Linked DNA regions of Sinorhizobium fredii. The protein of the gene in region 1 interacts with the protein of each later gene in a pairwise test. Links are inferred from orthologs where the notes say so. Each region holds a gene or a part of one and is shown in the gene's direction. Other genes may lie near its edges. The genes, in order: NXT3_RS12355, mtgA and NXT3_RS05260.

The links.
Region 2: the proteins of NXT3_RS12355 (region 1) and mtgA interact in binary tests that used the Escherichia coli proteins (3 or more experiments, as listed by UniProt). The link is inferred for Sinorhizobium fredii from one-to-one orthologs.
Region 3: the proteins of NXT3_RS12355 (region 1) and NXT3_RS05260 interact in binary tests that used the Escherichia coli proteins (3 or more experiments, as listed by UniProt). The link is inferred for Sinorhizobium fredii from one-to-one orthologs.

What each region holds. Positions count from the first base shown.
Region 1 is NZ_CP024307.1:2,505,853-2,508,996, reverse strand. Bases 1-2,992 are described here. They hold NXT3_RS12355 (peptidoglycan D,D-transpeptidase FtsI family protein), read left to right. Parts: upstream 1-618; coding sequence 619-2,367; downstream 2,368-2,992. Other genes in these bases: NXT3_RS12350 (UDP-N-acetylmuramoyl-L-alanyl-D-glutamate--2,6-diaminopimelate ligase), read left to right, coding at 2,432-2,992; ftsL (cell division protein FtsL), read left to right, coding at 218-619; rsmH (16S rRNA (cytosine(1402)-N(4))-methyltransferase RsmH), read left to right, coding at 1-211. Also shown: more of NXT3_RS12350, read left to right, coding at 2,993-3,144. UniProt on the Escherichia coli protein: Essential cell division protein that catalyzes cross-linking of the peptidoglycan cell wall at the division septum. Required for localization of FtsN.
Region 2 is NZ_CP024307.1:3,864,536-3,867,678, reverse strand. What follows is about bases 82-3,072. They hold mtgA (monofunctional biosynthetic peptidoglycan transglycosylase), read left to right. Parts: upstream 82-1,199; coding sequence 1,200-1,946; downstream 1,947-3,072. Other genes in these bases: rpmF (50S ribosomal protein L32), read left to right, coding at 2,867-3,052; NXT3_RS18995 (glutathione S-transferase family protein), read left to right, coding at 2,023-2,670; NXT3_RS19005 (polyprenyl synthetase family protein), read right to left, coding at 108-1,022; hisC (histidinol-phosphate transaminase), read right to left, coding at 82-101. Outside these bases: more of hisC, read right to left, coding at 1-81. UniProt on the Escherichia coli protein: Peptidoglycan polymerase that catalyzes glycan chain elongation from lipid-linked precursors. May play a role in peptidoglycan assembly during cell division in collaboration with other cell division proteins.
Region 3 is NZ_CP024307.1:1,086,778-1,089,872, reverse strand. What follows is about bases 59-3,001. They hold NXT3_RS05260 (transglycosylase domain-containing protein), read left to right. Parts: upstream 59-400; coding sequence 401-2,602; downstream 2,603-3,001. Other genes in these bases: NXT3_RS05255 (DUF1214 domain-containing protein), read left to right, coding at 2,700-3,001; NXT3_RS05265 (YcgN family cysteine cluster protein), read right to left, coding at 59-249. Also shown: more of NXT3_RS05265, read right to left, coding at 1-58; more of NXT3_RS05255, read left to right, coding at 3,002-3,095. UniProt on the Escherichia coli protein: Cell wall formation. Synthesis of cross-linked peptidoglycan from the lipid intermediates.

The sequences.
Region 1 (3,144 bases):
TCACCTTCCGCTGGTCGCGGCACGGGACGCAACCTTCACGCCAGTCGGCAAGCCTATGATTGCGGCGAGCGAGGAAGAAGCGTCCCGCAATCCGCGCGCCCGGTCGGCGAAACTCAGGGCCGGTATCCGTACAGAGGCTCCGTCGCCGGGAAACGATCTGTCCATTTTCAACCTGCCGGAGCTGGCGAGCCTTGCCAGACTAGGGGGCTAAGAAACGATGCTCAGAACGCTGGATATCGTGCTGATTGTCATCATGACGGGGGCCGCCACGGTCACCTACACGATCAAGCACCAGGCCGAGAACAAGCTCGAGGAGGTCCGCAGGCTCGACGCCGCGATCAAGCTCGAGGAGGACACGATCGACCTGCTCAAAGCCGACTGGGCGCTCCTCACCCAGCCGAACCGGCTGGAGCGGCTCGTCGGCGCCTTCGCGGCCGACCTGCAACTCGTGCCGACGCCCTCGACGCAACTCGCTAGGCCCGAGGAACTGCCGATGCTGAAGGCGGATGTGCCGCCGCCGGAGGAAGGCAAGGATAAGAAGGGCAAAGTCAAGACGGACGACGGCATCGCCGCCGTCATCAATGCCGATAACATCGCAACAGGGTCGGTGGCGCGCTGATGTCGTTTCTCTCCCGTATCATGGTGCTGAAGAGCAAGGCGCATTTCTCTGCCGGCGGCAACAACCGCCCTGCGGAGGCGAGCGTCAACGTCACGTTTCAAGGGACGCGCAAGAAGAGCGCCAGTCAGGCGAAGAGCCGCGTTGCGATCGTCATCGCAAGCTTCGGCATCGCCTATGCGGTGATCGGAGGCCGGCTAGTGCAATACGGCATGGCGCAGCCGGAGACGGTTTCCTCGATCGGTCGCGCCGACAACCTCATGGCGTCGCGCCCCGACATTCTCGACCGCAACGGCGAGATCCTCGCGACCGACATCCGCACCGTCTCGCTCTATGCCGAGCCGCACAAGATCGTCGATGCGGACGAGGCGGTTGAGCGTCTGGCCACGGTTCTGCCCGACCTCAACGCCCGGGAGATCTACAACAAGCTCAAGTCGAACTCGCGTTTCCAGTGGCTGCGCCGGCAATTGACGCCGAAGCAGCAGAGCGAAATCCTGGCGCTCGGCATTCCGGGAATCGGCTTCCGCCCCGAGAAACGCCGCTTCTATCCCGGCGGGCCGACAGCCGCCCATATCCTTGGCCACGTGAATATCGACAACCGCGGCGTCGCCGGCATGGAGCGCTACATCGACAGCCAGGGGCTTGCCGACCTCGCGGCGATCGGCATGACCAGCGATGCGAAGCTCGAGCCGGTCAAGCTGTCGATCGACGTGCGCGTCCAGAACATCGTACGCGACGTCATCGCTTCCGGCATGAAGAACTATGAGGCGATCGCCGCCGGCGCCGTCGTCATGGACGTCCATACCGGCGAGGTGCTGGCGATGGCGTCGGTGCCGGACTACGACCCCAACAAGCCGGCCGAAGGCGCCGAAGAGGGCTGGATGAACCGCATGTCGAACGGCACGTTCGAGATGGGCTCCACCTTCAAGACCTTCACCATCGCCATGGGCCTCGATTCCGGCAAGGTGACGCTCAACGACAGCTTCGACGCGACGGCGCCGATCCGCATCGGCGGCTTCACCATCAAAGACTTCCACGGCAAGCGGCGGGTTCTGACCGTTCCGGAAATCTTCCAGTATTCGTCGAACATCGGCACGGCGAAGATCGCCGACCTCGTCGGCATACCGGGGCACAAGGAATTCCTCACCCGCCTCGGCCTGCTTTCCAAGCTGCCGACGGAACTGCCCGAGGTCAAATCGCCGTCCCAGCCGCGCGAATGGAAGAAGATCAACTCGATCACCATCTCCTTCGGCCACGGCGTCTCGACCACGCCGCTGCAGACTGCGGTCGCCGGTGCAGCACTCGTGAACGGCGGCAAGCTGATACCGCCGACCTTCCTGCCGCGCACGGAAGAGCAGGCGAACGAGCTTGCGACCGCGGTCGTCAAGAAAAGCACCAGCGAAGACATGCGGTTCCTGCTTCGCTGGAACGGCATTGCCGGTTCTGGCAAGCGAGCGCTCGTGCCGGGCTTCAACGTCGGCGGCAAGACCGGCACGGCCGATAAGGTGGTCAATGGCCGTTATTCGAACGACCTGAACTTCAACGCCTTTCTGGCGGCCTTTCCGATCGACGATCCGAAATATATTGTGCTGACCTTCATCGACGCGCCGAAGACCGGCGAAGGTGGCGGGCGCACCGCCGGCTCCAACGCGGCGCCGATGGTGCGCGACATCATCAGCCGCTCGGCGCCGCTCCTCGGCGTCGAACCGAAATTCGGAGAAGACGGTTCTGCCTTGCTTGTGTCTTATTGACCGTGAAATGAGAATGCGGGCGATTCGTCATAGCGGATCGGTATCGAAGTGAGACATGCAGTTCATGAAGATCAAGGACCTGGCGGGAGCAGATTTCCCGGAACTCTCGGCGCAATTGAACGGTGATTCCGCGAATGCGGAAATCTCCGGCCTCACGGCCGACAGCCGGCAGGTCAAACCCGGCGATCTTTTCGTGGCTGTCGCCGGGACAAAGGCGAACGGCGCCGCCTATATCGCCGATGCGATCGCGCGCGGCGCTGCGGCTATCGTGGCTGCCGATTCCCACCCGGACGCGCGTGCGCCGGTGTTCCTGCTTTCAGATCCGCGTCGCTTCCTCGCCAAGGCGGCCGCCGCCTTTTACGGGCGTCAGCCGGCGACGATGGTGGCGGTGACCGGGACCGCTGGCAAGACGTCCGTCGCCTCCTTCACGCGGCAGATCTGGGCACATTCCGGGCTTTCGGCGGCGATGATCGGCACCACCGGGATCACGGCGCCGGGCCGCAACGATTACGGCTCCCTCACCACTCCGGATCCGGTATCGCTGCACAAGCTGCTCGCCGAACTCGCCGACGAGGGCGTCACCCACGCGGCGATGGAGGCTTCCAGCCACGGTCTCGACCAGAGCCGGCTCGATGGCGTCCGATTGGCCGCTGCCGCCTTCACCAATCTCGGCCGCGATCACATGGACTACCATCCGACCGTCGAGCACTACATGGCCTCGAAGATGCGCCTCTTTGGCGCGCTTCTGCCGAAGGGCGCGCCAGCGGTGATCTTTGC
Region 2 (3,143 bases), 1.4 Mb from region 1 along the record:
CTCTCATTGGTGTTGAGCTTGACGAGGTTTGCGATGCGCGGCTGCTCGCCCGGAACATAGGGCTTCAGCGTCGAAACGATCGGCGACCAGAATTTGCTCATTTTAGTTCAGTTCCTCCGGTTCGCGATGAAACGGGCGGTTTCGACGAGAACGGCCGAACGGCTGCCGTAGGGCGCCAGCAGTTCTTCCGCCTCGACCACCAGTCTTTCAAGCTCTCGTTCGGCCCAGGACTGGCCGTGTAGGGCGACGAGCGTGCCCTTGCCGCGGGCGGCGTCCTTGCCGGTGGCCTTGCCCATGGCCTCGGCGTCGGCGGTGAGGTCGAGAAGGTCGTCGGCAAGCTGGAAGGCAAGGCCGATCTTCTCACCGAAGGCGCGCAGGCTTCTGCGATCCTCGGCCGCGGCGTCGGCAATGATCGCCCCCGCCTCGCAGGCGAAACGGAGGAGGGCGCCGGTCTTCATCGCCTGCAGCGTGACGATCCCCGCCTCGTCGGGGGCATCCTTCTCGGCGGCGAGGTCGAGCGCCTGGCCGCCCGCCATACCGCCATGGCCGGCGGCGCGCGCCAACGCAAGCACAAGCGCCGTCTTCTGGCGGTCGGCAAGCGGCATTTCCGGTGCCGCGATGATGTCGAAGGCAAAGGTCAGGAGACTGTCGCCGGCAAGGATCGCCGTTGCTTCGTCGAAGGCAATGTGCACGGTCGGCTGACCGCGCCTCATATCGTCGTCGTCCATCGGCGGCAGATCGTCATGGACGAGCGAATAGCAATGCACGCATTCGAGCGCCGCACCGATTTTGATCGCTGCCTCGGCGCTGCCGCCGAGAAGGGCGGTGCTTTCGGTGACGAGGAACGGGCGCAGCCGCTTGCCGCCGTTGAGCACGCCGTGGCGCATGGCCTCGAGCAGCCGTGGCGGGCGGGCAATTTCGTCCGTCTGGGCGGCAGGTCCGAGGAGTCCGGAAAGCTGGCTCTCCACCGCCAGCGCCGCGGCCTTGAGGCGCTGCGCAAAAAATGTTGTCTCGTCTTGCATGAGAGGCTCTTTGGCACGGGGAAGAGCGGCTTTCAACGGACTTTGTAGTCGCAGTTCGCGCGTTTTGTTCGGGATGAGTGCACAGCCGCCCTTGTCTTTCTCGGAGAAAGGCCGTTCAACTTTCGCGTTTCATGAAATAAGAGTGGGGGAATGGACAGAGGGGTAGACAGTCAGGCGGTGGACATCGTTCCGGAAGAACGCGAGGAGGGCGAGTTGTCCGCCGGCCGCTGGTCCACCTTGCGCCGCACCTGGCGAACGCGGCGCCGGCGTCTCGTTCTCGCGGCACTCTCCATTCTCCTGCTTCCCTACCTGCTTATCTTCGTCTACCTCGCCGATTTCATCCATCCTGTTTCCACATTGATGTTGCGCGACCTCGTGCTGCTGCGCGGCTATGACCGGCAGTGGGTGGAGTTCGACGATATCGCGCCGGTTCTCGTCCAGTCGGTGATGATGTCCGAGGACGGCCAATTCTGCGCTCACAACGGGGTCGACTGGACGCAGATGCGCGGCGTCGTCGAGGATGCGCTGGATGGCGAGCAGACCCGCGGCGCCAGCACCATTCCGATGCAGACGGTCAAAAACCTCTATCTCTGGAACGGCCGCTCCTTCATTCGCAAGGGCTTGGAATTGCCGCTCGCCGTCGTCGCCGATCTCGTCTGGAGCAAGCGGCGGATGATGGAAATCTACCTGAATGTCGCCGAGTGGGGCGACGGCATCTACGGCGTCGAAGCCGCCGCACGGCATCATTTCGGCGTTTCCGCCGCCAAGCTTTCGCGCCGCCAGGCCGCTCTGCTCGCCGTAGCGCTCCCCAATCCGATCGACCGCAATGCCGGCAAGCCGGGGCGGGGATTGAGGCGTCTCGCCTCGGTGATCGAGCGCCGCGCCGGCCGGTCCGGCGACTACATCACATGTCTTTATGATTGAGATGAAGGCAATTCATTGGTCCTGCCGCCGGTGATGTGGCAATCCTCTCGCCGAAATCAAATTCAGTGAGGGATCCATGGCCAAGCTCGTTCTTTATGTCGGCAACAAGAATTATTCGTCCTGGTCGCTTCGGCCATGGCTGGCGCTCGAAGGCTGCGGCATCCCCTTCGAAGACGTCGTCATTCCTTTCGACTTTCCGGCGGGAAACCCGAAATTTCACGAGATCTCGCCGACGGGGCGCGTGCCGGTGCTTCACCACGGCGATACGCGCGTCTGGGAATCGCTGGCGATCATCGAGTACGCGGCCGAGCTCTTCCCGGAAGCCGGCCTCTGGCCGGAGGACCGCGAGGACCGGGCGCGGGCGCGCAGCTATTCGATGGAGATGCTCTCCGGCTTCCGTGCGTTGCGCGGCGCCTGCCCGATGAACATCCGCCGGTCGGTGAAGGCGATCGCGCTTCCCGATGGCGTCATGGAGGACGTCGCACGGATTGAAGCGATCTGGCGCGAGGCGATCGCCCGCTCAGGCGGCCCCTTCCTTTTCAGCCGCTTCACCGCCGCCGACGCGATGTTTGCCCCCGTCGTCAACCGTTTGGAAGTGTACGAACTGACGACCGATTCGGGAACGCTCGCCTATATGGAAGCCGTCAAGTCGCACCCGGCCTTCCTCAAGTGGGAGGAGGCGGCCAAGGCAGAGCCATGGATTGTGCCCGAGGACGAGGCTTGAAGCCGGGGCAGGACGCGGGGCCGACAACCGCTTCACACTTTTCCTCGTCCCGCTCCGATTCGAAAATTTGCGCGCGGGGACTGGTCAAACCGTGGTCGGCCATGTATAAGCGCGCGAAATTTCCGAGATCGACATCTGTTTGACCCGGCCATTTTCGGCTGCTGAACAGTGTTTTGCCCGATAAGTGGAGAATGAAATGGCTGTACCGAAAAGAAAAACGAGCCCGTCCAAGCGTGGCATGCGCCGTTCCGCTGACGCCCTCAAGGCTCCGACCTACGTCGAAGACAAGAACTCCGGCGAGCTGCGCCGTCCGCACCACATCGACCTGAAGACCGGCATGTATCGCGGCCGTCAGGTGCTGACGCCGAAGGAAAACGCATAAGCGTTTCCGCTGGCGGATGAAGTTCGAAGGGTCGGCTCTGCCGGCCCTTTTTTCGTCGCTGCGGTCGGGATCATCCTTGAGAACCCCTCCC
Region 3 (3,095 bases), 1.4 Mb from region 1 along the record:
CTCCCGCACCGCCTTCGGCGTCAGTTGGACACAGTCGGGAACCGTCGCCTGCCGATTGTCGTAGTCCTTGCAGCGGCAGTTCTCGCCATCGAGCAGCGTGCAGCGGATCGAGGTCCAGGCGATCTCGCCCGTGTCCCAATCCTCCAGCTTGTTGAGACAACAGAGTCCGCAGCCGTCGCAGAGGCTTTCCCATTCGGCGTTGGTCATCTCGTCCAGGGTTTTCGTTGTCCAGAAAGGCATTTCGCCCATTGCGTCACACTTTCGTCACTTCCACGCCAACATCGGAAGTTTGCAGAAAATTGCCGGTTTTTTAAGGCCGACGGCGCGATATGCAAGTAGATTGGAACGTCGCGCCGTGCAAATATCATAAGGTGGCAGAAAGCTTCGGGACAGGAAAACCGTGCAGGACCCGCTAAAAGACGAAAACCGGCCGAAGAAGCGACACATCTTTCTGCGGATCGATTCCTGGATCGATTCCACCGTGTGGAATGCCGGGTTTCGCCTGGCGGAGTGGTGGGAGGACACCACCATCTTCTTTCGCCGCTTTCGTATGCGCGGCTGGAAAAGAGCGGTTTTCGAAGTCCTCGGCGAAGGGATGACCTGGGGCACGGCCGGCTCCGTGCTGATGCTTGCGCTGGCGCTCCCGGCCTTCGAGGAGACCAAGGGCAACTGGCGGGCGCAAAGCGATTTCGCCGTGACCTTTCTCGACCGCTATGGCAACGAAATCGGCCATCGCGGCATCATCCATGAGGATTCGGTTCCGATCGACGAGCTGCCGGATCACCTGATCAAGGCGGTCCTGGCGACGGAGGACCGTCGTTTCTTCGACCACTGGGGGATCGACTTCCTCGGCCTCTCGCGGGCCATGACGGAGAACGCCCGCGCCGGCGGCGTGGTCCAGGGCGGCTCGACGCTGACGCAGCAGCTTGCCAAGAACCTGTTCCTCACCAACGAGCGGACGATCGAGCGCAAGATCAAGGAAGCATTCCTCGCCGTCTGGCTCGAGTCCAATCTGTCGAAGAAGGAAATCCTCCGCCTCTACCTCGACCGCGCCTATATGGGCGGCGGCACCTTCGGCGCTGCGGCGGCGGCTCAGTTCTATTTTGGCAAGTCGATCACCGACATCGATCTCGCCGAGTCCGCCATGCTGGCCGGGCTGTTCAAGGCGCCGGCGCGATACGCGCCGCATGTCAACCTGCCGGCGGCACGCGCCCGCGCCAACGAGGTGCTGTCCAATCTCGTCCAGGGCGGGCTGATGACGGAGGGCCAGGTGCTCGCCGCCCGCCTCAATCCGGCGACCGTCATCGATCGCGCCCAGGTCAAGGCACCGGACTTCTTCCTCGACTGGGCCTTCGAGGAGGTCCAGCGCATCGCCGCCCCCTTCGCACAGCATTCGCTGATCGTCAGGACGACGATCGACATGGGGCTGCAGCAGGCGGCCGAAGATTCGGTCGAATCGAGCCTCCGGCAATATGGCGAGAGCTACAAGGTGAAGCAGGGCGCCCTGGTCATGATCGAAAACGGCGGTGCGTTGCGCGCCATGGTCGGCGGCCGCGACTACGGCGAGAGCCAGTTCAATCGCGCCACCCGGGCGCTTCGCCAGCCCGGCTCGTCCTTCAAGGTCTATACCTATGCGGCAGCGATGGAGAAGGGCATGACGCCCGAGACGGTGGTCGTCGACGCGCCGATCACCTGGCGCGGCTGGTCGCCGCAGAACTACGCCCGAAAATATGCGGGCCGGGTCACGCTGATGAATGCGCTGGCGAGATCGATCAATACCGTTCCGGTGCGCCTCGCCAAGGACAAGCTCGGCACGGAGATCATCGCCCAAACAGCCAAGAGAATGGGCGTCGAAACGCCGATCCGCACAGACAAGACCATGCCGCTTGGGACGTCGGAGGTGACCGTGCTCGACCAGGCAACCGCCTATGCCGTGTTTCCCGCCGGCGGATTGGAATCCCGCCGCCACGGCATCAGCCAGATTCTGAATTACGACGGCGATATCCTCTACGACTTCGGCCGCGACGCGCCGCCGGCTCGACGGGTCCTGAGCGAGCAGGCCACCTTGTCGATGAACAGAATACTCACCCAGATCCCGGTCATCGGCACCGGCCGCAGGGCCGCGTTGAGCAACGGGCTCGTGACAGGCGGCAAGACGGGAACGACGCAAGCCTATCGCGATGCCTGGTTCGTAGGCTTCACCGGCGATTACACGACGGCGGTCTGGTTCGGCAATGACGACTACACCTCCACCGAGGAAATGACCGGCGGCTCCCTGCCGGCGATGACCTTCAAGCGGCTGATGGATTACGCCGAACAGGGCATCGAACATCGCGCAATCCCGGGCATCGATGCTCCGCCGGCCGAAACGCCGAAGGAGCCGGAGGCCGCCGCTGAGCCGGATGAGAACGCCTTGCCGCCGCTTGTCCGGCCGCGCTCCCTGTCTGCCGACGTGACCCGGCTCTTGAAGTCGATCGGCAATACGTTCGAGCAGGCGCCACCGCTTAAGCCCAAGGAAAAAGACGGCGGCCGGGTTGCAGCGCTCGAGGGGCCTGAGGGAACGCCAGCCACGCCTCGGGTGACAAATGCCGCGAAGAATTGACTTCGCCACGACAAGTCCGTTTTCTGGCGGCCTGCAGCGCCGCACAATCGACTCACTGCCGGCAGGATAAACAAGACATCATTCGATAGAGCCCCCCTTGTTCCGCGTTCCCCTCCTCGTCGCCCTTGCACTTCTCGTCGCCTTCGGCGGCGGCATTACCTCAGCCATATGGGCGCTGAAGGCGACCGTCGGCTTCGGATCGATCGCAATCGGCCCTTGGGTGGCCTTCCCCGAGGCGCAGACCGTCGCGGCCGACCCTTATGCAAAGGCGCACCGCGCCCGGGTCGGGGAACTGCTCTATGGCGGTGCGGAAGGCTTGAAGTTCACGGCTGCCACCGACGATAGCGGTGCGCGCCTATCGGCCGCATGCTCCTATGACATTTCCGGGATCACACCGCCCGCCCGGTTCTGGACGCTCCACACGGCGAACACCGACGGTGCGACGCTGCGACCGGGCTCCGATCTACCTTCGGCGATCAATTCGTGGACGGTG